Regions from separate parts of the Arthrobacter sp. 05T423 genome, predicted to be linked through region 1. Evidence: predicted binding sites of a transcription regulator. Region 1 holds the regulator's gene; the other holds the start of a gene.
The links. Region 1 encodes LexA, which represses DNA repair genes until DNA is damaged. Its sites were predicted from a motif close to TCGAACANNTGTTCGA; they were not measured.
Positions count from the first base shown of each region.

Region 2: a site for LexA is predicted at 12,815-12,830, ahead of AC1DFE_RS07830 (DUF6504 family protein). Genes of this name have one in related genera too.

Region 1 covers NZ_JBFTLC010000005.1:41,705-55,825, forward strand. The annotation lists gene AC1DFE_RS05850 (SseB family protein) at 1-508, opposite strand, end outside; gene priA (bifunctional 1-(5-phosphoribosyl)-5-((5-phosphoribosylamino)methylideneamino)imidazole-4-carboxamide isomerase/phosphoribosylanthranilate isomerase PriA) at 518-1,264, opposite strand; gene AC1DFE_RS05860 (hypothetical protein) at 1,356-1,514, opposite strand; gene hisH (imidazole glycerol phosphate synthase subunit HisH) at 1,515-2,252, opposite strand; gene hisB (imidazoleglycerol-phosphate dehydratase HisB) at 2,249-2,875, opposite strand; gene AC1DFE_RS05875 (histidinol-phosphate transaminase) at 2,935-4,053, opposite strand; gene AC1DFE_RS05880 (LysM peptidoglycan-binding domain-containing protein) at 4,189-4,521, opposite strand; gene lexA (transcriptional repressor LexA) at 4,981-5,727, shown strand; gene AC1DFE_RS05890 (ATP-dependent DNA helicase) at 5,790-7,850, opposite strand; gene hflX (GTPase HflX) at 7,843-9,420, opposite strand; gene AC1DFE_RS05900 (class I SAM-dependent methyltransferase) at 9,817-10,431, shown strand; gene dapF (diaminopimelate epimerase) at 10,412-11,356, opposite strand; gene miaA (tRNA (adenosine(37)-N6)-dimethylallyltransferase MiaA) at 11,490-12,389, opposite strand; gene miaB (tRNA (N6-isopentenyl adenosine(37)-C2)-methylthiotransferase MiaB) at 12,394-13,947, opposite strand; gene AC1DFE_RS05920 (regulatory protein RecX) at 14,078-14,121, opposite strand, start outside.
Region 2 covers NZ_JBFTLC010000007.1:16,374-30,494, forward strand. The annotation lists gene AC1DFE_RS07720 (glycoside hydrolase family 16 protein) at 1-51, opposite strand, end outside; gene AC1DFE_RS07725 (DNA alkylation repair protein) at 440-1,126, shown strand; gene AC1DFE_RS07730 (ammonium transporter) at 1,153-2,511, opposite strand; gene AC1DFE_RS07735 (hypothetical protein) at 2,903-3,175, shown strand; partial or broken gene AC1DFE_RS07740 (DUF1810 domain-containing protein) at 3,184-3,625, shown strand; gene AC1DFE_RS07745 (CsbD family protein) at 3,722-3,898, shown strand; gene AC1DFE_RS07750 (metallophosphoesterase family protein) at 4,000-4,509, opposite strand; gene AC1DFE_RS07755 (NUDIX domain-containing protein) at 4,524-5,063, shown strand; gene AC1DFE_RS07760 (TraR/DksA family transcriptional regulator) at 5,096-5,446, shown strand; gene AC1DFE_RS07765 (DUF1918 domain-containing protein) at 5,530-5,718, shown strand; gene AC1DFE_RS07770 (endonuclease/exonuclease/phosphatase family protein) at 5,729-6,433, opposite strand; gene AC1DFE_RS07775 (DUF427 domain-containing protein) at 7,130-7,414, shown strand; gene AC1DFE_RS07780 (thioesterase family protein) at 7,485-8,288, shown strand; gene AC1DFE_RS07785 (DUF2177 family protein) at 8,293-8,676, opposite strand; gene AC1DFE_RS07790 (lipoate--protein ligase family protein) at 8,693-9,442, shown strand; gene AC1DFE_RS07795 (VOC family protein) at 9,468-9,830, opposite strand; gene AC1DFE_RS07800 (hypothetical protein) at 9,852-10,055, shown strand; gene AC1DFE_RS07805 (mycoredoxin) at 10,292-10,549, opposite strand; gene AC1DFE_RS07810 (SOS response-associated peptidase) at 10,652-11,401, shown strand; gene AC1DFE_RS07815 (VOC family protein) at 11,432-11,854, opposite strand; gene AC1DFE_RS07820 (chorismate mutase) at 11,869-12,195, shown strand; gene AC1DFE_RS07825 (hypothetical protein) at 12,348-12,734, opposite strand; gene AC1DFE_RS07830 (DUF6504 family protein) at 12,877-13,242, shown strand; gene AC1DFE_RS07835 (DNA polymerase III subunit alpha) at 13,239-14,121, shown strand, end outside.

The DNA of each region.
Region 1 (14,121 bases):
CGACGGCCGACAGGGCGGCCCTCGCGGCGTAAACGGCCACGGGGCGCGCGTCCCGGTGCCATGCTGTCAGGGCTGCTGCCGTAGTGAAGATCGGCATGGCGAGGCGGCCGTCCGGCGCCTTGAGCGTCACCAGCGCCATGTCCGCCTGTTTGTCGGCGTGCACGCCGTGCGCCCCTTCGGCTTCCTCCGCCAGTTGCGCCACCACGGGAACAAAGACGCGGGCGGTGGCCAGCGAGGCCACCACCGCGGCTTCCTCACCGGCGCCCGTCACGAGGGCTGCGACCGCGGTGAGGTAGCCAGCGTCGGCCGTGCCGTCGTCGTCCTCGAAGTTGTGGATCTTGGCGTCATCGCCGGTGAGGCTGCGCCCCGCCCAGGGCTGCCCCGCGGAATCGGTGGTGCCTCCCGCCCCGGCGAGGGCGGCCTCGATATGACCGGGCAGCCGGCGTGCCGGCGGCAGGTCCGCTGCCGGTCCGCCGCGGTGCGTGGAATTGCCCTGGTGCTCGGTCACAACGGCGTCCTAGCGGCGGCCGGCGACGTCGAGGGCCTCGGGCAGAGTGAAGGCACCGGCGTACAGCGCCTTGCCCACGATGGCGCCTTCGACGCCGAGCGGCACCAGGGAACGAAGGACCTTAAGGTCATCGAGGCTGGAAATGCCGCCGGAAGCTACCACTGGCTTGCCGGTCTTCTCCACCATCCGCCGCAGCAGTTCAACGTTCGGCCCTTGCAGCGTGCCGTCCTTGGTGACGTCGGTGACCACGTAGCGGGCGCACCCGGCGTCTTCGAGGCGGCCCAGCACGTCCCAGAGGTCACCGCCTTCCTTAGTCCAGCCGCGTCCGGCCAGCGTGGTCCCCCGGACGTCGAGGCCGACGGCGATCCGGTCACCGAAGCGGTCGATGGCCCGCGCAGTCCATTCCGGGTTCTCCAGGGCGGCGGTTCCGAGGTTTACCCGGGCAACACCGAGGTCCAGCGCCTTCTCCAGCGACTCGTCGTCCCGAAGGCCGCCGGAGAGCTCTACCTTGATGTCCAGCCGGCCCACCACTTCGCGCAGCAGGTCCGCGTTGGAGCCGCGTCCGAAGGCAGCGTCCAGATCCACCAGGTGAATCCACTCCGCGCCCTGCTGCTGCCAGTTGAGGGCAGCTTCCAGGGGCGTCCCGTAGCTTGTTTCGCTGCCGGCCTCACCCTGGACCAGGCGCACCGCCTGGCCGTTCACGACGTCGACGGCGGGTAGCAGTTCAAGAGCCGGCAGCTCATTTTGGCTGGTCATCTGGGGGTCCTCAGTTCTTGTAGGCGCTGTAGTTCGTGGGGCGCTGTTCCCGTGCGTGCCGATTCCTGCGGCGCGAACGGCGGGTTAGGGGTTACTTGCCCGGAAGGGTCAGCAGGTAGGCGGCCAGCAGCGACATGGCAGCCAGCGCGTAGAAGCCGATCTGGATCCAGAGCGGCTTGCGCTGCTGCCTGAAGGACAGCCCGCCGCCCACCATGAGGCCGGCCAGTCCCATCAGGAGGATTGACCACATCTAGGCGCCCGCTGCTTGCCGGGAATGCGGCCCGCGGAGTCCGTCGACCCAGTTCTTCAGGAGCCGTGCGCCGGCGTCACCGGACTTTTCCGGGTGGAACTGGGTGGCGCAGAGCGGGCCGTTCTCCACGGCGGCGATAAAGGGGGCACCGTGCTCGGACCACGTAACCAGGGGCGGCGCCATCCGGGGCTGGATCACATCGAAGTCCCAGTTCTGGACACCGTAGGAGTGCACGAAGTAGAAGCGCTCACCTTCCACACCGTCGAAAAGCCTGGAGCCTTCCGGGACATTGACAGTGTTCCAGCCCATGTGCGGCACCACTTCGGCCGGCAGGAGTTCCACCTTGCCGGGCCACTCCCCCATGCCTTCGGCTTCGGTTCCGTGTTCGACGCCGGCCTCAAAGAGCACCTGCAGGCCGACGCAGATGGCCAGGACCGGACGGCCACCCGCAACGCGGCGCCCGATCATACGGATTCCGTCCACCGCCTTGAGCTCACCCATGACGGTTTCGAAGGCGCCGACGCCGGGCACAACCAGCCCGTCGGCGTTCAGCACGTCCTCGGGCTTGGAGCTGAGGATGACCTCGGCACCGGCGCGTTCCAGGGCTCGCACGGCCGAGCGGACGTTGCCGGAGCCGTAGTCCAGGACGGTGACGGTGGGCTTGCCCTCCGGGGAAGCCGGCTTCAGCGTGGCCGAGGGATCGATGATTGCGCCCTCGCGCAATACTTTTCCGGTCACAGTGCCCCCTTGGTGGACGGAATGCCCTCGACGCGGGGATCCGGCTCGACGGCTGCACGAAGGGCCCGCGCGAAGGCCTTGAACTGGGCTTCCACGATGTGGTGCGGGTCGCGACCGGCGATGACGCTCATGTGCAGGCAGATGCCGGCGTGCAGCGTGATTGCCTCAAAGACGTGCCGGGTCAGCGATCCTGTGAAGTGGCCGCCGATCAGGTGGTACTCCTGCCCGGCGGGCTCGCCGCCGTGCACCAGGTAGGGCCGGCCGGAGACGTCAACGACGGCGTGCGCGAGAGCTTCGTCCAGGGGCACGGTGGCCTCGCCGAAGCGGCGGATGCCGGCCTTGTTGCCCAGGGCCGTGCGGAGCACCTCGCCGAAAGTGATGGCAACGTCCTCGACGGTGTGGTGGACGTCGATGTGGGTGTCGCCGGTGGCCTTGACGGTCATGTCGATGAGTGAGTGCTTGCACAGCGCCGTCAGCATGTGGTCGTAGAACGGGACCGATGTGCTGATGTCCGACACTCCGGTGCCGTCGAGGTTGATCTCCACCAGCACGGAGGATTCGCTGGTGGCACGCTCCATGCGTGCAGTCCGTGCCTCGGCAGCCTTGGTTCCGGTGTCGCTCATGGTGATGAATGTCCTTTGACGAAGGATGGGGTCGGACCTGACCTGGTCCATATCCAAGTTTAGGCCGGAAGTGCGGACTGCCTGGCCAGGATGCTTTCCAGTGCGTCCAGGAAGGCTGTGGTTTCCGTCTCAGTTCCGGCGGTGACCCGCAGGTGGCCTGCGATGCCGACGTCCCGGATCAGGACCCCGGTGTCCAGCAGTTCCTGCCAGACCAGGTGGGGATTCTCCAGCCCGCCGAAGAAGACGTAGTTGGAGTCGGACGCCGCAGGCCGCAGCCCCATCCGCGTCAACTCGGCGACAATCCGGTCGCGCTGCCGCTTGATGTCCTGAACATCGGCCATGAGTGCCTCCCGGTGCCGCAGCGCCGCCAGGGCGGTTGCCTGCGTGACTGCCGAGAGGTGGTACGGCAGGCGCACCAGCCGGAGGGCGTCGGTCACTTCCGGGGCCGCGGCCATGTAGCCGAGGCGTGCGCCGGCAAGCGCGAACGCCTTGCTCATGGTCCGGGAGACGATGAGCCGCTCGCGGCCCGGCAGCAGCGTGAGGGCGCTGGGCGTGCCGTCGTGCGCGAACTCGTGGTAAGCCTCGTCCACCACCACGACTGCCTGGCTCGCCTCGCCCGCATCGTAGACGGCCTCCACCACATCCAGGCCAAGGCCGGTTCCGGTGGGGTTGTTCGGCGAGCACAGGAAAACGATGTTGGGCCGGAGTTCGCGCACCTGGCTTGCGGCCGACTCGGCACTGAGGCCGTAGTCATCAGCTCGCTTGCCGGCTATGTAGGCCGTGTCCGTGCCGCTGGCGAGGAGCGGGTACATGGAGTACGTCGGCGGAAAGCTCAGGAGCGACCGGCCCGGGCCCCCAAAGGCCTGGAGAATCTGCTGCAGGACCTCGTTGGAGCCGTTGGCTGCCCAAAGGTTCTCCGCGCTGAGCCCGTGGTCAAGGTATTCCGCCAGGGCTTCCCGGAGTTCGGTGAATTCACGGTCAGGGTAGCGGTTGAGCCCGGCGGCGGCCTCGGTTACCGCCGCGGAGATGGCCGCCCGCACATCGGCCGGCACCCCATGCGTGTTCTCGTTGACGTTGAGCAGGATCGGAACATCCAACTGCGGGGCGCCGTAAGGGCTCAGTCCCCTCAGGTTGGTCCGCAGGGGCAGTCGGTTCAGTCGCTCAAGCTGGTCAGTCACCTAGACAGTTTAAGTAATCCGCAGCGTTCGCCGGAAACTGTGACGGTTCCGCAACCCGGAACCTGGCGAAGTCGTGGCGTTCCGGCGCCAGAGGTCACGTCATTCGGACCGGCCTGTCTGTCTTAGTGGGTCCACTTACTTGGTGGGCACAAACAGCTGCTGGCCGGGCATGACCTTCCCGGCCTGAAGGTCATTGAGCTGGACGATGTCCGCAATCACATCCCGGGGGTCGCGGGACGGATCGACATGTCCGGCAATGGCCCACAGCGATTCGCCGGGCTGCACCGTGACCGAAACCGTGGGCGTGACGCTCAGGCCGCCCGCAGCATCGGCGGCCTTGGCGGGCGAGTTCAGCAGCCCTGCCAGGGACAGGATGACGGCGGCCAGAAGGACCAGCGGCAGGCCGATCAGGACAATCCGGCCGCGACGGGTGAGGCGGAGGCGCGGCGGCTTGCCGGGCCGGGACACTGCACGGGGCTGAGGCGCCGCGCCGCCGACTGTAGCGCGATGGAAATCCACGTACTGGACAGTGGCTGAACGGGACACTCCCGCTGAACGTGACACTCCCGTTGAACGTGACGCCGCCGTTGAAGTTGATGCTGCTGTTGAAGCTGACATGGCGTGAGCCCTCCTGGACCGATTTGTACTGCCTCGCATTCGAACAAACAATTCGAACACCGGGCTATCAAGCGGCCCTCACTAGAACACATGTTCGAACTTTGCTTTTTCTAGTTTTAGCACCTATCAACGAATTAAGTCGAGACTCGCTAGAACAAATGTTTGAAAAAGCCTTATGGCTGGCCTACGTTGGAAATCACAGAACAACCACATCTGCAGTTGATCAGCAGGGTCTGACATTTTTCAGGCCGGAAGTTCCCGGCCACTGCAGCGACCGCGGCCGGGAGGAACGGAAAGGCGTTGGCGAACATGGCAGCACAGGCCTCTGACGGCAAGGCTCCCCAGCGCAGCCCGCGGTCTCAGCGGACCCCCAAGGGACTTACTGTCCGGCAGAAGAAGATCCTGGAGACCATCCAGCGCTCGGTCAACGACAACGGTTACCCGCCGTCCATGCGGGAAATCGGCGACACCGTCGGCCTGGCCAGCCTGTCCAGCGTGACCCATCAGCTTTCCCAGTTGGAAAAGCTTGGCTACCTGCGGCGCGATCCCAAGCGGCCGCGAGCCATGGAGGTGCTGATGCCGCTCACTCTGGATGCGGGCACGGCGAAGTCTGCCGGTGCGGACAAAGCCCCAGCACTCAGGTCAGCAGACGCTTCCGTGTCCGAACTGCCCAGCGCCATGGACACGGCAATGGTGCCGCTGGTCGGCCGGATCGCCGCCGGCGGACCCATACTCGCCGACCAGATGGTGGAGGATCTGATGCCCTTGCCCCGCCAGTTGGTGGGGCACGGTGAACTGTTCATGCTCAAGGTCGCGGGCGATTCCATGGTGGATGCCGCCATCTGCGACGGCGACTGGGTAGTGGTCCGGCGGCAGAGCGACGCGGTCAATGGCGACATCGTCGCTGCGCTGCTCGACGACGAAGCCACGGTCAAGACGTTCCGGCAGCGGGACGGACACACATGGCTGCTACCGCAGAACACCCAGTATGAGCCCATCCTCGGTGACCACGCCGTTGTGATGGGGAAAGTGGTTTCCGTACTCCGCTCGCTGTAGTCTCTGGAGCTTGTAGCCCCGGGCAGCTTGTAGCCCCGGGCAGCTTTTTGCCCGGGGCTTTGTCACGCCTGCGCTCCGGCGAGCCTTTCCAGCGCCGCCACGGCGGTCTTCCGGTCTGTCGTCGGCCAGAACGGCGGAAGTGCAGCCCGCAGGAATCCGCCGTAGCGTTCCGTGGACAGCCGGGAATCCAGCACCGCCACCACGCCCTTGTCGTTCGTGGACCTGATGAGACGTCCCGCCCCCTGGGCCAGCCTGATGGCCGCGTGGGTGGCGGACACGGACATGAAGCCGTTGCCGCCGGCCTGGGCAACGGCCCGGGAGCGGGCGGTCATGAGTGGGTCGTCCGGGCGGGGGAAGGGAATCCTGTCAATCACCACCAGGCGGCAGGAACCGCCCGGCACGTCGACGCCCTGCCACAGTGACATCGTGCCGAACAGGCAGGTGTCGGGCTCGTCGGCAAACTGTTTCACGAGGGCCGTCATGGTGGATTCGCCTTGGCAGAGAATGCTGACATCCAGCCGCGTCCGAAGGGCGTCTGCCGCTTCCTCCGCGGCCCGCCGTGAGGAGAACAGGCAGAGGGCTCCCCCTCCGGAGGCGCGGATCAGTGACTCGAGTTCGTCCAGCGCCTCAGGTGACGTGCCCCGGCCCGGCTTCGGCAGGTGGCCGGCCACATAGAGGATGCCCTGCCTGGGGTAGTCGAAGGGCGAACCGACGTCGACGCCCGTCCAGCTCGGCGCACCGTCCCCGACCAGGCCCAGCCCGCCGGCGGCAGGTTCGAAGGCGGAGCCGATGGCAAGCGTGGCCGATGTCAGCACCACGGTATGCCCCGCAAACAGGCCTTCCCGGAGCCGGCCTGCGACGCTCAGCGGGGCGATGTTGACCAGCGCCGGGGCCGTCTCGTCCGGCGCCGAGTAACCCTGCTGGGGATCAAACGTGCTGTTCCGGGAGAACCAGACCACCTCGCGGTTTTCCCTGGCGGCGACCAGCCGCTCGCAAAGTTCCAAGATCACCAGGAGGCGGGAGCGCACGAGCTGCCTGCCGCCGTCGGCTGTTGTATTGCTGTCCCCTTTGGAATCCGACAGTGCCGCCCGGCACGCCTCGCGAAGCTGGTCCACGCAATCGAGCTGTTCGTCGTTGAGGCCGTTGGGCAGGAGCCCGCTGGGAACGCCCACCAGGGCCACCTCGAGATTGGCGGCTGCTGTGTTGAGGGCATCTACGGTGATCCCAGTGTGTTTGCGGGCGCCGGAGGCCGCGGCATGGACCATGGCCACCGATAGCTGCCCCGAAACCGCGCCGGTCACCCGGTCCTGGAGCTCGTGGGCCTCGTCCACCACCACGACGTCGTACTCCGGCAGCACGGCCAGGCCCTCGAAGGCGCTGACGGCCAGCATGGCGTGGTTGGTCACCACGACGTCGGCTTCGGCGGCGTTGTGCCGGGCCAGCTCGCTGAAGCACTCCTCCGCGAGGGGGCATTTCTGCGCGCCGAGGCATTCCATGGAAGTGACGGACACCTGCCGCCAGGCCCGGTCCGTGACGCCCGGGAGCAGTTCGTCCCGATCACCCGTCGTGGTCTGTTTCGCCCATTCGCGGAGCCTGACAACCTCCTTGCCGAGCTGTGACGAGGGGCCGCCCATGGCCGCGGCGAAGTGCGGGACGCTGGTGTCCTCGCCCAGCGAGAAAAGCTGGCCCTCCGACGGCTCCTCTGTGGGAAAGCCGCCCTCAAGCTTTTGCCTGCAGACGTAGTTGGCGCGGCCCTTGACCAGCGCAACCTTCACGGGCCGGTCGAGTGCCGGTTTGAGGCTTTCCAGCAGCCGGGGAAGGTCCCGGCCGACGATCTGGGTCTGCAGCGCCAGGGTGGCTGTGGAGACGAGGGTGGGCTTGTTGCTCTCGAGGGAATGGGCGATGAGCGGAACCAGGTAAGCCAGCGACTTGCCGGTTCCTGTGCCGGCCTGAACCAGCAGATGGTCGCCGGTCTCGATGGCACGTGCCACCTGCCGGGCCATCTCATGCTGGCCGCTGCGGCTTTGGCCGCCCATGCCCGCCACGGCACGGTCGAGCAGATCCAGTACATGCTGCTCGCCGGCCGTGGCGCTGGCTGCGGCGTCTGCCACCCCGTCAGTCATTAGTGATGAAGGATTCCAGTTCAGCCGCGAGGCCTTCCCGGACCATGACGACGGCGCGCGTGCCGCCCTCCTCGTGATCCAGGCTGAGGATCTCCGCGTCGGAGTCGTGCAGCTTGCTGATGAGATCGCCGCGGTGGTAGGGCACGAGGAGCTGCATCTTGACGTTCGGCCGGGGAATGGACTCGCTGATCGCCTTGAGCAGCTCAGCAATGCCCTCCCCCGTGCGTGCCGAGACCACCACGTGCCGCGGTTCGCGCTGCTTGAGCCGCTCCACCACAAACGGGTCGGCGGCATCGGCCTTGTTCAGGACGATGATCTCTGGCACCTTGCGGGCATCCACCTCGGCGAACACCGAGCGCACGGCGGCGATCTGGCCTTCCGGGTCCGGGTGGGACACGTCCACAACATGCAGGATCAGGTCTGCATCCGCCACTTCCTCAAGGGTGGAGCGGAAGGCCTCCACCAGCTGGGTGGGAAGGGAACGGACGAAGCCCACGGTGTCAGCCAGCGTGTAGCCGACGCCGTCGGAGGTCTCGGCCTTGCGGACGGTGGGGTCCAGGGTGGCGAACAGGGCGTTCTCCACCAGGACTCCGGCGTCGGTGAGGCGGTTCAGCAGCGAGGACTTGCCGGCGTTGGTGTATCCGGCGATGGCCACGGACGGGACTTCATTACGATGGCGGTTGGCCCGTTTGGTCTCCCGTGCCGGCTTCATCGCGGCGATCTCACGCCGCAGCTTGGCCATCCGGGTACGGATCCTTCGCCGGTCCAGTTCGATCTTGGTTTCACCGGGACCACGCGAGCCCATGCCGGCGCCGGCGCCGCCCACCTGGCCACCGGCCTGGCGCGACATCGATTCACCCCAGCCGCGGAGGCGTGGGAGGAGGTATTCGAGCTGGGCCAGCTCCACCTGGGCCTTACCTTCGCGGCTCTTGGCGTGCTGGGCGAAGATGTCGAGGATCAGCGCCGTGCGGTCGATGACCTTCACCTTCACGATGTCTTCAAGGCCGCGCCGCTGGGATGGAGCGAGTTCGGCGTCCACCACCACGGTGTCCGCGCCGGTGGACATCACCACGTCCTTGAGTTCCAGGGCCTTGCCGGAACCGAGGAAAGTGCCCGGGTCCGGCTTGGCGCGGCGCTGGACCAGTCCGTCGAGGACTTCCGAGCCGGCTGTTTCCGCCAGGGCAGCGAGTTCTCGCAGGGAATTCTCGGCGTCGGCAAGCGTGCCTTCGGTCCAGAGCCCGGTCAGCACTACGCGCTCCAGGCGCAGCTGCCGGTATTCGACTTCGGTGACGTCCTCGAGTTCGGTGGACAGCCCGGCCGTGCGGCGCAGTGCCCGGCGTTCTTCGAGGTCCTGCTGGTCGCCGTCGTAAGTGCTGTGTTCTTCGGCGAGCTGCGAGATGGCCTGCGCCTTACCCAGGACGCCCTTGCTGTCGGCGCGGCCGCTGTCGCCTGCCGCCGTATTCCTGGCCGGGACGTCCTTGGCGAGAATCCGGTCGATGACAGCCTGGATCTCCTCGGGACTCATGTCCTGGGCGGCTGGCCCGGATCCGGAATTTTGCTGATTGGTCATGGTCTCCTTTGAAGGTTCTGCATCTTCAGAATAGTGCTGATTGCCGCCCTTGGCTGCGGTATTCGCGCTGGGCTGACTGCGAGGGGTCATCAAGGTGCTCCTGACTGGCCGGCAGCGGGCATGCAACGCCGGCGGGAAGAGGTCTGATTGAGTGCTGTTTGGGCTGCGCTGTGTTGAAAGCTGCGCTGTGTCTCTCGCTTCGCTGCGGCGGAAGGTGATTAACCTGCATCGCCTCGGAAGGGAGCCCCGGGCCGGTAGCGGCGGCCGAAGCCGCGGGCAAAAGGAGCCGGCTACTCAAAAATCAGGAACATGCCTCCAAGGGTACCAGAACACCCGAGCCCGCTTTCGCATCCTCCCGGTTTCCCATCGGGCGGGCGGCCCACTAATCTGCCATTTATGGAGTCTGCCCACTATTTCAGCGCCTCACCTGCAGGGCCGTTCACCCGCAAGCCCCTCACAGTGGAACTGGCCGGTGAAACGCGGAAGCTGCAGACCTCGTCCGGCATCTTCAGCCCCGATGGAATTGACAAGGGCACATCCGTTCTGCTGGCCGAGGCTCCCGCCCCTGCCCCGCAGGGAAACCTGCTCGACATCGGCTGCGGCTGGGGACCCATCGCCCTGACCATGGCGCTGCGGGCACCGCACGCACAGGTGTACGCCGTGGACGTCAACGAGCGCTGCATCGCACTCACGAACGGGAACGCCGAGATCCTCGGGCTGAGCAACGTCGCGGCCAGCACGCCGGAAGATGTGGACCCGGAAGTCCGCTTCGACACCATCTGGTCCAACCCGCCGATCCGCATCGGCAAGGATGAACTCCACTCACTCCTGCTGCTGTGGCTGCCGAGGCTGGCGCCTGGCGGTTCGGCCTGGCTGGTGGTGCAGAAGAACCTGGGCTCGGATTCGCTTCAGCGCTGGCTCGCGGGGGTGCTGGACGACTCCTTCACGGTGACGCGGGAAAACACGTCCAAGTCCTTCAGGATTCTGCGGGTCAGGAAAGCGTCCCGGTAGCAACGATCGTTGCCGGGCCGCTGAGCACAATGTGCTCGCGGCCGCCGGCGACGGTGAAGAACTTCACACCCACGACGCCGCCCGGCACCTTGACCTGCCAGGCGTCCGGGGCGCCCGGCCCGGCCCAGTGACGGATGGCCACTGCCGCGGCACATGCGCCGGTGCCGCAGGACTGCGTTTCGCCGACGCCGCGCTCGTGGACCCGCATGGTCACGGTGCCCACGCCGTCGTGCACCAGTGGCTCGGCCGGAACAACGAATTCGACGTTGGTACCGTTCGCGGGAGCCGGGTCCACATGCGGCGCCGTGAAAAGCCGGGTGTCCCGGAGTTCGGACAGCTCGGCCAGCGCGACGACTGTGTGTGGGTTGCCCATGCTGACGGACAGCGCCGGCCGCGCCACCTCCAGTCCGTCGGCGCTGACGAGCGAATCCATGGCTCGGGCCGCTGCGTCGTCGGGGAAGATGAACTCCCAGGGGCCCATGTCGACGGCGTAGCCGTCACCTGAGCGGACGATGGTCTTGACTCCCCCGCGCGTGCCGATGCTCAGCGACCCGCCGGGAGGCAGCACGGCCAGGCCCTCGGCCAGGAGGAAGTGGACGAACACGCGAACTCCGTTCCCGCACATTTCCGAGAGCGAACCGTCCCCGTTGCGGTAGTCCATGAACCATTCGGCGTCCGGGTTTTCAACGAGGATCTGCCGGCCTTCGTCAAGGAGCCGGGACGGCACGGCCCGGATAAGGCCGTCGCCGCCTATTCCGCGGTGGCGGTCGCACAGGTGCGCGACCTGCTCTGCAGAGATGACGTGCACGCCCTCGGGATCAGCGACCAGGACGAAGTCGTTGCCGGTTCCATGGCCCTTGGAGAACCGCAGTCCGCTGAGTGTGGCGGCGGCGGGCCCGGCTGTTTCTGCAAGGGTTTCATTCATGGTTCAAGGTTACCCGCCCGGCCACGGCCCCATGAAAACGGCCCGGACCGGCTCGCAGGTGGCGGACGCTGGCCTGGATGTGGCAAGCGCGAGGGGCATAGGTGTCCTACTCAAAGTCCGTCGGCGTGCCGGCTCAGGTGCAGAGGGCGGCTGCCTTCGCAGCCAGCTCAGGGTCCTGCCAGTCCAGCCAGCTGATGCGGGGGTCGGCCCGGAACCACGTCAGTTGCCGGCGGGCGAACTGCCTGGTGGCCACGATGGTTTCTTCTGCTGCCTGCGCCACGTCCGCTTCGCCGTCTAGCACCCTGAGGAACTGGGCGTAGCCCAGTGCACGCGGGGCGGTCCTTCCGCGGCGCAGCCCCTGGGCGTCCAGCCGTTCAACCTCCGCCAGCAGCCCCCGCTCCACCATCCGGTGAACGCGGACGGCGAGCCGGTCGCGCAGCTGCTCGCGGTCCACGGCCAGACCGATCTGGATGGCCGGCTGGTGGTACTCGCGGGTTGGCATGAAGGAGCTGAACGGGCGGCCGGTCAGCTCGAACACCTCCAGGGCGCGGATGATGCGGCGGGCGTCACCGAGGCGCCCGGCGGAGACGGGATCCACCGCACGGAGCCGGTCCAGCAATGCTGCAGTCCCTGCCGCGGCGTTCTCCTGTTCGAGCCGGGTGCGGATTTCCGGATCAGTTCCCGGAAAGTCCAGCACATCGAGGGCGGCGCGAACATACAGGCCCGATCCGCCCGTCAGGATGGCGCGCTTGCCGCGGCGGTGGATGTCAGCGACGGCGTCCCTCGCCTGCTGCTGAAAGTCCGACACCGACGCCTCCTGCGTCACGTCCAGGATGTCCAGCAGGTGGTGCCGGACGCCCCGCTGTTCAGCCTCGGTGACCTTGGCGGTGCCGATGTCCATGCCGCGGTAGAACTGCATGGCGTCGGCGTTGATCACCTCGCCGTTCAGCGCCAGGGCTAGCTCGACGGCGAGGTCGGACTTGCCCGAGCCCGTGGGTCCGACAACCGCTATGACGGGGAGCTGGCCCGCCACCGGGTCAGCGGCTCCGCACCGGAAGTGAGGGCATGCCGAGCGACACACCCGTCCTGCCCACCACACCTGGTGCCCCACCCGGTGTTGGGGCGCCGCAGGAGTCGGCCTGGGCCCTGTCCCACGCGTCGCCGGCACGGGACCGGCGCAGCGAGTAATCCGCCGCGGTGGCCGGATCGGCGATCAGGTGGAAGGCGGCTGCTTCGGTGATGGTGACGGTCACCAGGTCCCCGGGCCTCGGAGCAGGAGCGCCGGCAGGAACCGTGAAGTGGACCAGCCGCTGGTCCTGGGAACGGCCCGAGAGCCGGTGGGTTTCTTCTGACTTGCGGCCGGACCGGGCTGTGACCATGACCTCGACGCGGCGTCCCAGCTGCTTGGCGTTCTCCTCCGCGGCGATGCGGTCCTGGAGCGCGGTGAGTCGCTCGAATCGTTCCTGCACCACGGCCTTGGGCAGCTGGTCCGGCAGGTCGGCTGCCGGCGTGCCCGGACGTTTGGAGTACTGGAAGGTGAAGGCGGTGGCGAAGCGCGACTTTTCGACGACGTCCAGGGTCGCCTGGAAATCCTCCTCCGTTTCCCCGGGGAAACCGACGATGATATCCGTGGAGATCGCTGCGTGCGGCATCCTGGCGCGGACTTTATCCAGGATTCCTAGGAATTTCGTCGACCGGTAGGAACGCTTCATGTCCCGCAGGACCTTGTCCGATCCGGACTGGAGCGGCATGTGGAGCTGCGGCATGACGTTGGGCGTCTCGGCCATGGCGTCGATGACGTCGTCGGTGAATGCGGCCGGATGGGGGCTCGTGAAGCGCACCCGCTCCAGGCCCGGGATCTCGCCGCAGGCGCGCAGCAGCTTCGAGAAGGCCTGGCGGTCCCCGAACTCCACCCCGTACGAGTTCACGTTCTGGCCCAGAAGTGTCACTTCGATGGCGCCGTCATCCACCAGTGCCTGGACTTCGGCCAGGATGTCCCCCGGCCGGCGGTCCTTTTCCTTGCCGCGCAGGGCGGGGACGATGCAGAAGGTGCACGTGTTGTTGCAGCCAACCGAAATGGACACCCACCCCGAATAGACGGAGTCACGCTTGGTGGGCAGGGTGGAAGGGAAGACGTCCAGCGACTCGAGGATCTCCAGCTGAGCCTCATGGTTGTGGCGCGCCCGGTCCAGGAGGGCGGGCAGGGCACCGACGTTGTGTGTGCCGAAGACGGCATCGACCCAGGGCGCCTTCTTGAGGATGGTTTCGCGGTCCTTCTGGGCGAGGCAGCCGCCCACAGCGATCTGCATCCCCGGGTTGGCCGCCTTGATCGGCGCCAGTTGGCCGAGGTTGCCGTAAAGCTTGTTGTCGGCGTTCTCCCGTACCGCGCAGGTGTTGAAGACCACGACGTCGGCCTGGGCACCTTCCGCCGGTACGTAACCGGCAGCCTCCAGCATCCCCGCCATGCGCTCGGAGTCGTGAACGTTCATCTGGCAGCCGAAGGTACGCACCTGGTAGGTGCGGGGCACAGCGGCGTCGCCGGTTGGTGCGTTCTCGGTGCCGGTTGCGGGGGAAGGATAGGTCAGACTCACCCATTAAGGGTAACGGCTGCGCTCACTCCTGGGGTGCGCTCCGAGGGGGCGGCCATCCCGGGGCGCGCTCACTCCGAGGCTGCGCTCCGAGGGGCGGCCATCCCGGGGCGCGCTCACTCCGAGGCTGCGTTCACTCCCAGGGTGCGGTGGCCGCGTCGGTGGCCTCGCCGGCTG
Region 2 (14,121 bases), on a different contig from region 1:
CAGCGAAAGCGCGCCGATGCTAATGGCAATGGCTATTTTCTTCTTAAGCAAAAAGACCCCTCCGGGCGAACGGCTGCCGCGCAAAGGCAGCCACAATCTAGGTGGTAAAGAAAAGCACGAAGCGATTCTGGGCCCCGGTCGTCGGGGCCGGAGCGGCCGAACTGCCGCCCTGCGCATCCGGAGCCCAGCGCTGGCCTCCGGGGCCCCAGCGGGGCCGTCCCTTGCGGAACAGGCGTCAACGTTACTCGATCGTTACCAACGCCCGCAAAACGCCGTGAGGGCCGCCGGCGGTACTGCAGGTGTTTCCCCCATCTGACCTGCGGCAACGCTGTGTTACACCGGCCTGACGCAAGGCGCAGGCCGCCGTGCTCCTACGGTGCTGACCGGTGTTCAGGGCGGGAGTTGGACTGTCCGGCGCCTGGCCGGAAAGAATGGGCGGGTGAGTGCTGCCGGCGATTTCGTGGATGACACCCTGCAGCGCGAGGCTTCGTGGTACCGGGCGGAGGAATTGCGTCACCGGTTTGGCAGCGGCATGGAGTACTACGGCGCATCGGTGGGCGCGGTGCGCGGGACGGTCCGGGACGCGCTGCGCCGCCATGGCGGACTGGCCCACGACGAGGTCACTGCCCTGAGCTCCGAACTGTGGGAGGTGCCTGTTTACGAGCGGCGACTGGCCGCCGTCGTTCTCCTGCAGTCCAAAGTGGAGCTGCTGACCAACTCTGACCTGACCCGTATAGAGGGCTTTGTGCGGGAGGCGCAAATGGCGCCTCTCGTCGACCCACTGGCCGTCGACGTCATTGGTCCGCTGGTCGAGAAGCTTGCGGGCCAGCCTCGGGTGCGCGCGGACGCAGTACTGGATCGGTGGGCGGGGGACCCGGACGTCTGGCTCCGCCGCGCGTCGCTGATGGCATCCCTGCGGGGACTTGGATCGGGTGGCGGTGACTGGGATGGTTTTGTTCGCCGCGCCAAAATCGCTACGGACCTACCGCTGGCCCGGACCACGCCGGCCGGGACAACACAGGGCAGGGCGACGCCGGACATGGGCCCCGACCAGGAGGCCATCGCGGCCGTGCTGGACGCGGTGGCGGAGCGAAGGCCGGAACTTCGGCTCACCTTCCGCCACTAGGTCCCAGGTCCCGCGGACTGCCGAAGCTAGACCGAAGCCGGTGCGGGCTGCAGCTCGTCTGAGTCCTCGGGGGAGGTGGCTTCCGCGGCCGGCGCCGCGGCCGGGGGAACGGACGGGGCTGCGTGGATGAGCTGGCGAAGCGGGTGGAACTGGCTGTGGCCCATGCTGCCGAATTCGTAGGCGCTCTCGGCATGCTCGGAGCGGTCGACGCCGGCGATCTCGGCCTCATGGCTGACGCGGAAGCCGATGGTCTTGTGGATCGCGATACCGATGACGGCGGTCATCAGCCCGGAGAGCGCGAGCGTGATGAGTACGGCAACGGTCTGGGCGATGAGCTGCTGGATGCCGCCGCCGTAGAAGAGCCCGCCGCCTTCGCCGTTGACGGGGAGGGCGATGAAGCCCAGAGCGAGGGTACCCACCAGGCCGGAGCCCAGGTGAACGCCGACGACGTCCAGGGAGTCGTCGAAGCCGTATTTGAACTTGAGTTCAACGAAGAGCGCGGAGGCCACGCCGGACACCAGGCCCAGGCCGATGGCGGCCACTGGGCTGATGTTGGCGCACGACGGTGTGATGGCCACGAGGCCGGCGACGGCACCGGACGCTGCACCCAGGGAGGTGGGGTGGCCGTGGCGGACCTTCTCCGTGAGGAGCCAGCTAAGCATGGCGGCGCAGGGCGTCACCAGGGTGTTGACCCAGATCAGTCCGGCCTGCTCTACCGTGGTGGCGGCGCCCGCGTTGAAGCCGAACCAGCCGAACCAGAGGAGGCCGGCGCCGAGCATGATGAACGGGACGTTGTGCGGGCGGTGCCCCGGGTCCTTCCCGAAACCGTGGCGCTTGCCGACGATCAGGGCGAGAACCAGGGCGGCGATGCCGGAGCTGATTTCGACGACTGTGCCGCCGGCAAAGTCGATGACCTGGCCGAAGATGGCACTCACAGCTCCGCCCTGGCTCATGAGGCCGCCGCCCCAGATCATGAAGGCGAGCGGGCAGTAGACGGCTGTGATCCAGATCGGCACGAAGAGCACCCAGGCGGTGAACTTGGCGCGGTCTGCGATCGCGCCGCTGATGAGGGCGACGGTGATGATCGCGAAGGTTGCGGCAAAGCCGGCCTTGATCAGGTCAGGGGTGCCCATCAGCGCGCTGAGGCCGAAGCTGGCGAACGGGTTGCCGAACAGGCCGAGAACGCCTTTGCCGGTGCTCATGGAGTAGCCCCAGAGCACCCAGACGACGCCTACGATGCCGGCGGACACGAAGCTCATCATGATCATGTTCAGGGAGGCCTTGGCTCGGGTCATGCCGCCATAGAAGAGGCCCAAGGCCGGGGTCATGAGCAGCACCAGTGCCGCCGACACCATCATCCAAACGTTCGCCGCAGTGATTTCCACGCGTTTTCCCTTCCCAGGAAACTCAACCTTTCCGCGGACCGCTGATGCCGGCGCCGCGCCCCTTATTGATAGTGGTGGACTTATGTTTCGGGACTGGGCGTGCCAAGTTACACGGGGGTTTCGAAAACCGCGTCTACGTAAAGCCCGCGTGACTGCCGTGTTTCGGAATTGTTAACGGCACCTGTTCGCCGGGTCCGTTTTACATGGCCGCTGCGGTCGTTTCCCGGGGATTCCGGGGCAGAAGCGGGGTGCCGCGGTGAAGATGGCCGGGAACCGGCCGCGTTACGAACACATGAATGAAACTTATCCACGTCGGGGCTTTATTGCCGGAGCGGATGGATTGGACGCCGGACCTGTTGACCAGGTCCGGATGGGGCCGCCACCATGGGATATGACTGAATCTGCAGCTACCGGCGATGACTACTTCACTGAGAATCCGCACGCTGATGTTCCCGCGGAAACCAGCACCCCCGAGGCCGGGGCGGAGAGCCCCGAGACGGTCGACGGCATTGCCGAGGAGGTGCGCGACGAGATCCGGTTGGGCCATGTGGAGGACGACGTGAGCCACGTCCTGAAGGAACGGTTGGACGGCGCCGGCATCAGCATGCGTCCTGAAGACGTGGACGACCTTGCCGAGGACATCGAACGGGACGTGTCCAGCTAGGAACCGCCATGACCGACGCGCATAACCTGGAACGGTTTGTCACCGCGCAGAATGACGGTGGTACCTACACGCAGGCCCTGAAAGAGCTCCGCGCAGGCAGCAAGCGGAGCCATTGGATGTGGTTCATCTTTCCCCAGATCCTTGGCTTGGGGCAGAGCGCCACCTCCAGGAAGTACGCCATCGCATCGCTCGACGAAGCCCGGGCCTACCTGCAGCATCCCGTCCTGGGACCGCGACTGGTCGAGTGCGCCACCGCGGTGGATACCGTGAGCAACCGCGGCGCGGCGGAAATCTTTCGGCGGCATCGATGCCCGGAAGCTTCAGTCCTCCATGACGCTGTTCCTGCGTGCGGCAGCGGACGAGCCCGTGTTCCGGCGCGTTCTGGACCACTACTTCGACGGGAAAGCCGACGCCGCCACCGACGGGCTGCTGGCCAGCCCAGGCACCTAAGCGGTAGCTGCCCTTCACCCGGAAAGTTGGCGGACCTAGACTGGGAGCACGAGCCAGCCTGCACCCAGCGGGCTGCGCGGACGGAAGGACAGTGGCATGGGTCTGGACGACAAGATCGACAATGCAGCAGAAAAGCTTGGCGGCAAGGCCAAGGAAGGCGCCGGCAAGGCCAGCGACGACCCGGGTCTTGAGGCGGAGGGCAAAACTGACCAGGCCAAGGCCGATCTGAAACAGGCCGGTGAAAAGGTCAAGGACGCCTTTAAGAAGGACTGACCAAACACGATCACCACGTATGACTCTCCGTCTACAGCGGAGATTCGAAGGGAGTCCCGTCCGGGAAACCGCGGCAGGGCTCCCTTTTCCTGTGAGGCCACTTAGCGGCTGGCGCTGACCTCCACCAGTTGGACGTCGTCCAGCCCGCCGTTTACGACGACGGCGGTCATGTACGTGCAGACGGGTTGCCGGCGGCGGTCGGTGGGGGAGCCGGGGTTGAGCAGGCGCAGGCCCCCGGGCGCCAGCGTGTCCCAGGGAATGTGCGAGTGGCCAAAAACCAGGACGTCGGCATCCGGGAAGAGGGCTTCGCAGCGCTGCTCCCGGCCCTTGGCCTGGCCGGTCTCGTGGACCATGCTGAACCGGACGCCGTCCAGCGCCACACTGACCGACTCGGGCAGGCGCCGGCGGAGCTCGTCGCCGTCGTTATTGCCATAAACACCGACCAGCCGCCGGCTGCGCTGTTCGAACTCGTCGAGCAGGCCCGCGCTGACCCAGTCACCCGCGTGGAAAACCACGTCAGCGTCCTCGACGGCGGCCCACACCTGGTCAGGCAGTGCCCGGGCGCGCTTCGGGACGTGGGTGTCGGCAACAAAGACAAGGCGCAGGCTCATCGAAGCATCTTCCCATGAGGCAGACTGGGACGATGGAGAAAATCGTCCCGCCCTCGCCCGGTGATCCCCGCCGTCCCCTTGGCCCCCGCGACCCTGGTGACGCCTGGGTGGAGGGCGACCGGGGAAAGTTCTGGGGCCGCTTCGGATCCGCCGGCCTCCTGGTCCATGATGCGGGTAAGGGCGTCCTGCTGCAGCACCGCGCCACCTGGAGCCACCACGGCGGAACCTGGGGACTCCCGGGCGGCGCGCTGCATCAGGGCGAGGACGCCGTGACGGGAGCGCTGCGTGAGGCCTTTGAGGAGGCGGCCGTTCCCGAACAGAACGTCAAGGTCCTCTTCACGTCCGTGCTCGACGTCGGCTACTGGTCCTACACCACCGTGGTGGTTCGGGTGCTGGAACCGTTCGAGCCGGCCATCAGCGACCCCGAAAGCATCGAACTGCTGTGGATCCCCGTCGAGGAGGTTGCCGGAATTAACCTGCATCCTTCCTTTGCCGCCTCCTGGCCCGAGCTGTGCGCCAGGCTGCTGGACGGTGCCGGTGCCGGACAGCCATAGCCGACGGCCCTTGTGATGAACGGCTTTTTGTGATGGAAACCGACAAGTTCCGGCTGCTGCTGGAAGAGGAACGGGCGCGGAAGCTCGCCCTCCTGCCGGCACTCAGCGCAGACATCGCTTCCGCCAATGCCGCCCGGCAGAACTCCAACGTGGACGATGAGCATGACCCCGAAGGTGCCACCATCGCTTTTGAACTCTCGCAGGCCTCGGCGCTCCTGGACCAAAGCCGGTCCGGCCTGGCCCAGGTGGACGCTGCGCTCGAGCGGATCCAAGCGGGCACTTACGGTATATGCACGGTGTGCGGAGAACAGATTGCGGAAGGGCGGCTGGAGGCGCGTCCCTGGACCCCGTTCTGCATCCGGCACACGGGCGGCCGGGCCTGACTCCCGCCCAGTTGCGGCCGATGCCCCTGGGCTGTTCCGCCGGAGCGAAGAGCACCGTACTCTAGGGCTGGGAGGTGATTGCTATGCAGGCAACCCAGGGAGACCGCATCATCATCCGGGGCAGGACAGTGGAGTCCTCGGACCGGCACGGTGAGATTCTGGAGGTCCGGGGCGCCAACGGGGCGCCGCCGTACCACGTCCGTTTTGACGATGGCCACGAGACCATCCTGTACCCCGGCGGCGACTTCACCGTCGAGCACCACACCACCTAGCACCGGAGCCTCAGGAAACGGGCTGGCCCTTGATCGGGGCGCGGTCAGCGCCGTATTCCGCGGTTACCAGGATGGGCAGGTGGTCCGACTTCCCACGGGGGAGCGTTTCCACGCTTTCGATGTCCAGTCCCAGTGACGTGGCAAAGTCGAAGTGGCCCTTGAAGACCTTGTACCGGGTGTAGGTCCTGCGGTTACTCAGGGACAGCGCGTACCCGGAGTTCTTCATGTGCACGTCGAGGCTCTTGGTGAAGAACGGGTAGTTGAAGTCGCCCACCATCAGTGTCATGAGCCCGGTGCCCATGCTCAGCAGCTCGGCGTGCGCCGCATGGATCTGCTTGCGCCGCAGCGAATTTGACGCGGTGAGCGGGGCGGCGTGGAACGAACCCACCACCAGCTCATGGTCGGTTTCGTTGTCCACCATGCGGGTGCCGATCAGCCGCTCATGGGCTGGCGCCATCACGCGGTCGTGCACGGACTTCTTCAGGGCAAAGGTCTGGGTATCCAAGGCCGTGAACCGGCCAGCGCGGTAGTAAATGGCCAGCCCCAGCCTGTTGCCCTTGGTGTAGTCGGCCAGGTGGAGCGGGCCGAGCGTGTCAGGCAGATCGGATGAGTCGCACTCCTGAAGGCAGAGGACGTCTATCCCAAAGTTGCGGGCCAGACTCATCAGTTCGCCACTCGCCTTGTGCTTGCGGAGGTTGTAGCTAATAACTCGCATCAGTGGAACACCTCTTCCGAGGGCTGCTAGAAGGACCAGTCTCCGAGTCTACCCAGATCATCATATGGAGATCCGGACATTAAGCGCGCGTCCGGCGAGGCAAAATATGCCGCGCCGGACGTATGCCGGATTCCGCAGGCGGCTGTGGCCGGAGACCTGCCGCGTTGTTATCCCGATTTGTTGACCTTCGAGTGGCTACCTTCCGCCGGGGCCTTGTACCTGGGTGTATTCGCCGGCCGTGACCGTGCCGAGCTTAGTGGCGCCGTCAAGGGAGCCCCGTCCAGTCCTGATTCCACCTGCGAGATGTCCGCGGAGTAGTTGGTGACGGTGTGGCCGTCGACCTTGACGCCGGCGCCGGAGTTTTGCCACTGCGGTGGCGCCGTCCATGAGCGTGATGGCGACTTCCTTGGCCGCATCCCAGGCGAGGTCATCGGCGTCGTAGTGGGTGTCCTCGGAGACCGAGGCGGCCGTCACCATCTGGGCGCGGGACGTCGAGCTGGTGCCGGTCTGTGCGCGAGGGCTCCAGCGAGGACGGCCCGGCGCGTCGGCCTGGCCTTGGTGTGCTTGCGTGCCGGGTCGAGCTGGTGCCGGGCTGGGCTGAGGGCGCGCGGTTCATGGCCGCTTTCTGCTGCAGGAATCATTGCGGACAGCCACGTGTTGGAGGAGTAACGGAACCATTCCCGAGGAGGAAGCCCTATGGTCAGAGCGGTCTGGAACGGCGCCGTGATCGCGGAGAGCGACGCCACCGTGAAGGTGGAGGGCAACCACTATTTCCCCAAAGCGTCAGTGCGCGCCGAATTCCTGGAGGACAGCTCCCACTCCACCTATTGCCCGTGGAAGGGGGAGGCGAGCTACTACAGCCTGCGTGTTGACGGTCTGCGAAACGAGAATGCCGCCTGGTACTACGCCGACCCCTTCTCCGAGGCTGCCCGCATCAGGGATCATGTGGCCTTCTGGCACGGAGTCCGGGTTGAGGCCTGACACGGCGCCGCACGCCCTAAGCGATAGAGTGAATCGGGATTAACCGATCACGCTTTTGAAGGAGTCACCGTTGACTGCTGAACTCCCGGAACTCGCCGACGGCGACTTCTACTACCAGGACCTCGGCGGCGGCCGGTTCCGCTCAACTATCCACGCGCAAGGCGCCTGGAACGCCCACGAACAGCACATGGCCCCCGCGTCGGGGCTCCTGGCGGACCGGCTGGACCGGCATGAGCCGCGGGCCGACATGCGGATGGCCAGGCTCAGCTACGAAATCCTGGGACTGATCCCGGGCGGCGAATTCGAGGTGGTCACCAGCACGCTGCGCCCGGGACGAACCATCGAGCTGCTGCAGGCTGACCTGGTGGCGGCCGGGCGCGTGGCCATCAGGGCGACAGCCTGGCGCATGATCACCAGTAATACGTCTGCGGTGGCCGCCGTCGAGGATGGCGCCATCCCCACTCCAGAGGAATGCAAGCCCTATGACGGGGCCAGCGTCTGGCCGGGAGGGTACATCCGCTCCCTGGAGATGCGGGTGGCGGAAGGTCACCGGCCCGGTGCCGGGAAGGTGTGGCTGCGCACGGACCATCCACTCACGGACGGAAACGACAGCACGGACATGGCACGGCTCATGGGGCTTGTGGACACCGCCAACGGCATTGCCGCGCGGGTGCCGCCGGGCAAGGACAGCTACGCCTTCCCGAACCTGGACCTCCAAATCCACATGTACCGGAGGCCCGAGGGCGAGTGGCTAGGGCTGGACAACGCCGTGTCCTTTGGCGTCGACGGCATCGGCCTTACCTCGACGGTGCTCCATGACCGGTCCGGCCCATTCGGCCGGGCGGAACAGATCCTCACGTTGCGGAAAAGCTGACCGCCTAGTGGAAGACCAGCCAGCCCGCGAGCGTGGCGAGGGCGGTCAGCAGGGCGCCCCACGCCATGTCCACGGCAATGAGCTGCAGCGGCCAGGACTTGAGGGTCGCGGCGTTGGTGAGGTCGTACGTTGCGTAGGCGAAGGCGCCCAGCGCCGCCCCATGGCCGACGGCGGTCAGCCAGGTGCCGCCGTCGAGCGCGGGCCGCAGGGCAAAGAAAACGATGCCCGCGATGTAAATCAAATAGAACGCCAAGGCGTACCCTAGATGGGGCCGGTCGGCCAGCAATTCACCGATGTGGCTGCGGTAGAACGGGTTCATGAGTTTGAGCCACACGGCGTCGATCACGGCGAAGGCGGCCGCGACCACCAGAAATTGCAATACGACCATAAGGGAGCTTAGCAACATGCAGCAGGCCGGGTCTGATTCACGGACTCTGACCCTCGTCCGGCAGGTGCAGTCCCTGGGCGCCCTCCGGGACCTTGACTTCGGGATCGAGCTCCTCGGCAAGGCAAGGGCAGGGGAGACCGGACCCACCCTTCGGCTGTACCGGCCGGCACCGACTGTTGCCTTCGGCCAGCGCGACACCCGCCTGCCGGGCTTCGGCGCCGCCGCCCAGGCCTGCCGCGACCTGGGGTTCGAGCCACTGATCCGCAAGGCGGGAGGTCGCGCCGCCGCGTACCACGAAGGCACCCTGATCATTGACCACGTGGAGCCGCACAGCGATGCGATCGCCGGAGCCAAGGGCCGCTTTGGCTTCTTCGGCGAGATGCTGGCCGGGGCGCTCCGGGGCGTGGGCGTGCACGCCGCCGTCGGCGAGATCCCGGGGGAGTACTGCCCGGGTGAATACAGCGTCCACGGCTTCGCCCCCGACGCTCCCGGCCACCGGATCAAGCTGGTGGGCACCGCCCAGCGCGTGGTGTCCGGCGCGTGGCTGTTCAGCTCCGTCGTCGTGGTGGAGAACTCGGCGCCCATCCGCGAAGTGCTGACGGCCAGCTACGCGGCCCTGGGGCTGGACTGGGATCCTGCCACAGCCGGCGCGGCCAACGACCTTGTGCCCGGCCTTGACGTGCAGGCTATCGAGGACGCGGTGGTCCGCACCTACGCGGAGTACGCCACCCTGGGCGAGGCGGACTTCAGCAGCCTCCGCGCCTAGCAACTGTGCCGCCCCTGCGGCCCGGCTATTCGGTGGCCGGCGGGATCTGGCAGATCATGAGGACGTTGCCGTCCGGATCCCGGAAGCTGAACCACTGGTCATCGTTGATGTCCGTGAGTTCCACACACCGGGTTTTCATGAATGCGTGGGCGGCCTGGATGTCGGCCGTATTGAAGTGAAAAGCAGGAACCTGGAAGACGGCGCCGGGGGCGTAGATCTTGCTGTCGAGAACGAGGCCCGCCCCCTCCATGGGCAGAATGTACAGATGGTCCAGCAGGACCCTGTCGTCGGCGGGCACGCCGAGCATGCCGCAATACCAGTCGCGGGCTTCCTCAATATCGCTGACGGGGACGAAGACGGTGCCGATCTGCGGCGAAACTGGATTCACAGCAATCCTTTGGAACGCGGAATGGAACTCGAACTGGAAAGCGCTGGTCTGGCCGTCCCGGAGGTGGGGCTGGCCCCGGAATTTTCGTACCCAGGGTTGTCGCTTTCAAACGCCCACGAGAGGACGATTAAAGAACAGCCGCTGCAAAAGGAGGTCGGTGATGTGCTATTCATCGCGGGCGGATTTCGGCTGGGACACCCGGAAGGACGCGGTCCCAAAGCCTGACGCGCACCGGGAGCCGGTGCCACCGCAAGCTGCGCCCGGAAAACCGGTGCCTGTGGACCATCCGGAACCCCGGACCCACGCGGACGACACCAGGCTGTGGGCCTTCCTGGCCCGCCGCAAGGAAGCCCGCACTCCCAGGCCGATGCCGGACCGGATCGCCGAAAAGGTCTGAACAAAACAGTAAAGGCACCGGATTCCGGTGCCTTTACTGGTGAATCTTCGCTGTGGCGTGAGCCCTAGGCGGCGAGCCTGCTCTTGACCTCGGCTGCGGAGGGGTTCGTGGCAGCGGTGCCGTCCGGGAAGAGAACGGTGGGGACGGTGCGGTTGCCGCCGTTGATCTGTTCCACGAGCTCGGCCGTACCGTCGACCTCTTCGATGTTGATTTCGGTGTAGCCGATGCCCTGGGCGTCCAGCTGCTTCTTCAGCCGGTTGCAGTAGCCGCACCAGGTGGTCGAGAACATGGTGATGGTGCCGTCTTCGGGGGTAAAGTCCACGGGCTCTCCTCGGATTGATATGGTCCTGTCGGTTTCCTTCCCCTCAACCGTAACCCGGGCGCCGGTATTCCCCCGCCTCTGTTGCAATGGCATGCTGGTGCCATGTGTGGACGTTACGTCATGGCCCGGGCAGTGGGCGATCTGCTGGCCGAATTCGACGCCGAACTTGAGAACGAAACCGTAATCCCGCCGTCGTGGAACGTTGCGCCCACGGATGGCGCGCCAATCGTCCTGGAACGGCTTATCGACGGCGGCACCGTCCGCCAGCTGCACGTTGCCCGCTGGGGCCTGGTGCCGTCCTGGGCGAAAAGTCCGGGCATAGGTCCGAAAATGATCAATGCCCGGAGCGAGTCGGTCCTCGAGAAGCCGGCGTTCCGCAAGGCTGTCCAGTCGAGGCGCTGCGCGGTCCCGGCCGACGGTTACTACGAATGGAAACAGGGCGAGGGCCGCAGCAAGCAGCCTTATTACGTCCACCCCCGGGACGACTCGGCCATTGCTTTCGCCGGACTGTACGAGTGGTGGAAGGACCCGTCCGTGCCGCCGGGTGAACCCGCCCAGTGGATGCTCTCGATGTCCATCATGACGGCGGACTCGCCGCCGGCGGGCACCGAAGGCACGGTGTTCGCCGAACTGACCGCGCTCCATGACCGCGTTCCGCTGCCGATGAGCCGCGACACCATGTCAGCATGGCTGGACCCCGGCGTGGACGACGCCCCCGGGCTGGTGGATCTGGTGCGGTCCGGGGTGAAGGACGTTGCCGCAGGCTGGAGGGTGGATTCCGTGGGCAAGGCGGTGGGCAACGTCCGCAACAACTCCCCGGAGCTCATCGAACCCGTGGAGGCACTGTTCTAAGGCCGCGATAAGACGGTTCTGAGCCTGCGGTCAAACGGTGACCTGGCCGCCGTCGTCCACTGTCCAGGTGGGGTTGAACGCAATCTCCCAGCGGAAGCCGTCCGGATCGGCGAAGTATCCGGTGTAGCCGCCCCACGGCTGGGTCTTGGGCGGGGCCACGATGGCCGCGCCGGCAGACTCTGCCTGAGCCATTACGTGGTCCACCTGCTCAGCGCTGCCGACGTTGTGGCTGAGCGTAATGCACGGGACCGCGGCGGGCGCATCGACGGCGGCCTCGGCCTGCATCTGCCCGGCATCCCACAAGGAGAGAATCAGGCCGTGGTTGGCCTGGATGAACACCACCTCGTCGGTAACCTCGCGGTGGACCGGCCAGCCCAGGCCGTCCACATAGAAGCGCCGGGAGGCGGCCACGCTGCGCACTCCCAATGAAATAAAATCGACTCTGGGCTGCATGGTTCGATACTGTCATGATCATGCCCACAAATCACGGAGACGAGAAAAACGCCCAGGCTGACCGGGAACAGCTCGCCGCCGTGCGGGTCGCGGTGGACGAGGTGGACGAGCAGATCGTCACGCTGATCGCCCGCCGCGAGCGCCTGATCCGCATCGCAGGGACCCTGAAGGGTGACGACGCCGAGGTGCGCGCACCGGGCCGGGTGGAACGGGTCATCGAGCATGTGCGCGCGGCCGCTGAGAAAAAAGAAATAGACCCGGACATCGTGGAAACCACGTACCGGGCCATGATCTCGAAGTTCATCGAGCTTGAGATGAAAATCCACAATGACAACAGCTGAGCCGTTGCTTCCGTTTGGCTAGCCTGCCGGCTGACAGGATCGGGCCGACGGGTCCGGGCTGCCGACGGCCTAGCCGCTGAATGGCGCGCCGGGGCGCGGGGCCGGCTGGTCCGGGCTGATGCCCGGTGCCGCTCGCAGGGGGCGCTGACCCTCTAGAGCTTCTCCTCGACGGGCACGCCGGACTGGAATTCCCGCCCGTCGGCCTCGCTGAACGCGGACATGAGGTGGCTCTTGTCCAGCCCCATGACCGTGCTCATGGGGAAGTTGCCCGTGATGGTGTTGCCCGAGTGCTCAACGCTGCTGAGGTCGAAGTTCTCCTCTGTGCCGTCATGGCTGAAGGAGTAGATCGAGACCGCCTCGCCGTTCATGAACTCGATTCCCAGCCTCCGTTGATGTGAATAATCCGGAGTGGCAGCCACAAGCCCCACAACAAAGGCGCCCGATGCTGGAATATTGCCGTCGATATCAAACCTGGCCACCAATGTGCTTTCTTTGGCGGCGATGCTTACCTGCTTCAGGAGCGCGTCATTGGAACTCATGGCACCATCCTGCCCTGTGAGCCGCCGTCCGTCCACACCCATGTAGGTTTTGTCCCGGGCCCGGCGTAGACTTGAAGTATTCGAATACATATTCGAATGCCTGCGTATATTCTGCAGGATGAGATTGGTATCCGGAGGCACTATGGGAACGTTCAGCGAGTCTGTTGACGTCGTCTGCGCACCCACCGGTGAGCCTGCTGAGCTTCGGTGGGGCGGCAGGGATTACCGGGTCTGCGCCGAGCCTGTGCGCTGGTATGAGCGCCGCCAGTGGTGGGCCGAAGAGCGGCGCGCCCCGCTGGGAAGCGGCCCCGGGCTTGTCGACCACGAGATCTGGCGGGTGCAGGTCCTCCCCGCCGGCAAAAGCCCTCAGCCGGAAACCCCGGCCGCAGACGCACCTGAACCTTTGACCCTTGACCTGGTGAGGCATGCAGGCAGCGGACGCTGGAGGTTGCTCCGGATCCACGACGCCCTCCGGCCCAGTGTTGCACTCCGACCCAAAACAGCATGAGCTTCACTCACCTGCACGTTTCCACCGCCTTCAGCGCCCACTACGGTGTCTCCTGGCCCGATGAGCTCGCCCAGGCGGCAGCGGCCCAGGGGGCGACCGCCCTGGGGTGCACCGACCGGGACGGCCTGTACGGCACCGTAAAACATCTCAAGGCATGCATGGCTGCCGGGATTGACCCGGTGGTCGGCGTGGATCTGTCAGTGTTCGACCACGAGGGAGACCATGACGCCGTAATGTCCGGTGAACAGGTGCCAGGTGCCCGGTTGTCCAAAACCCGGTTTTCGGCTGCCCGCGTGACCGGGCGGGTCGTTGTCCTAGCGCACGGTCACAACAGCGGTGAAGGGTACAAGGCACTGTGCCGGCTGATCTCCGACGCACACGCACGCACCACTGGCAAGGCCGGGGGAACAGTTCCCGTCGCCGTCACCAGAGCTGAACTCGCATCTCGCGTCCTGGACCCGGAAACCCTTAAACCCGTGCTCACTGTGCTGCTGGGCCCGGATTCCGACGTCGGCCTTGCGCTGGGCGGACGGCGGTACCTTCGGCCCCGCACCCTTTTTAAGAGCTGGCTGGACGCCATGCCCGCCGGAAGCGTCGCAGCAGAGATCGTCACCCACCTCAGCGCCCCGGGTGAACCATTGAGCACGGCCCACGCGGTCCGCATGCTCAAACTGGCGCAGGAGCATGGCGTGCCCGCCGTGCTCACCAACGCCGTCCGTTACTGTGAGGAGGACGGGGCGGCCACCGCAGACGTCCTCGATTCGGCCCGCACACTGAAGTCGCTTCCAGAACTCTCCGCCGCGCCGCTGCTCCAGCCCACCGGGCAGGGGTGGCTGAAATCCCCGGACCAAATGCTCCAGTTGGGCAAGGAAGTCATTC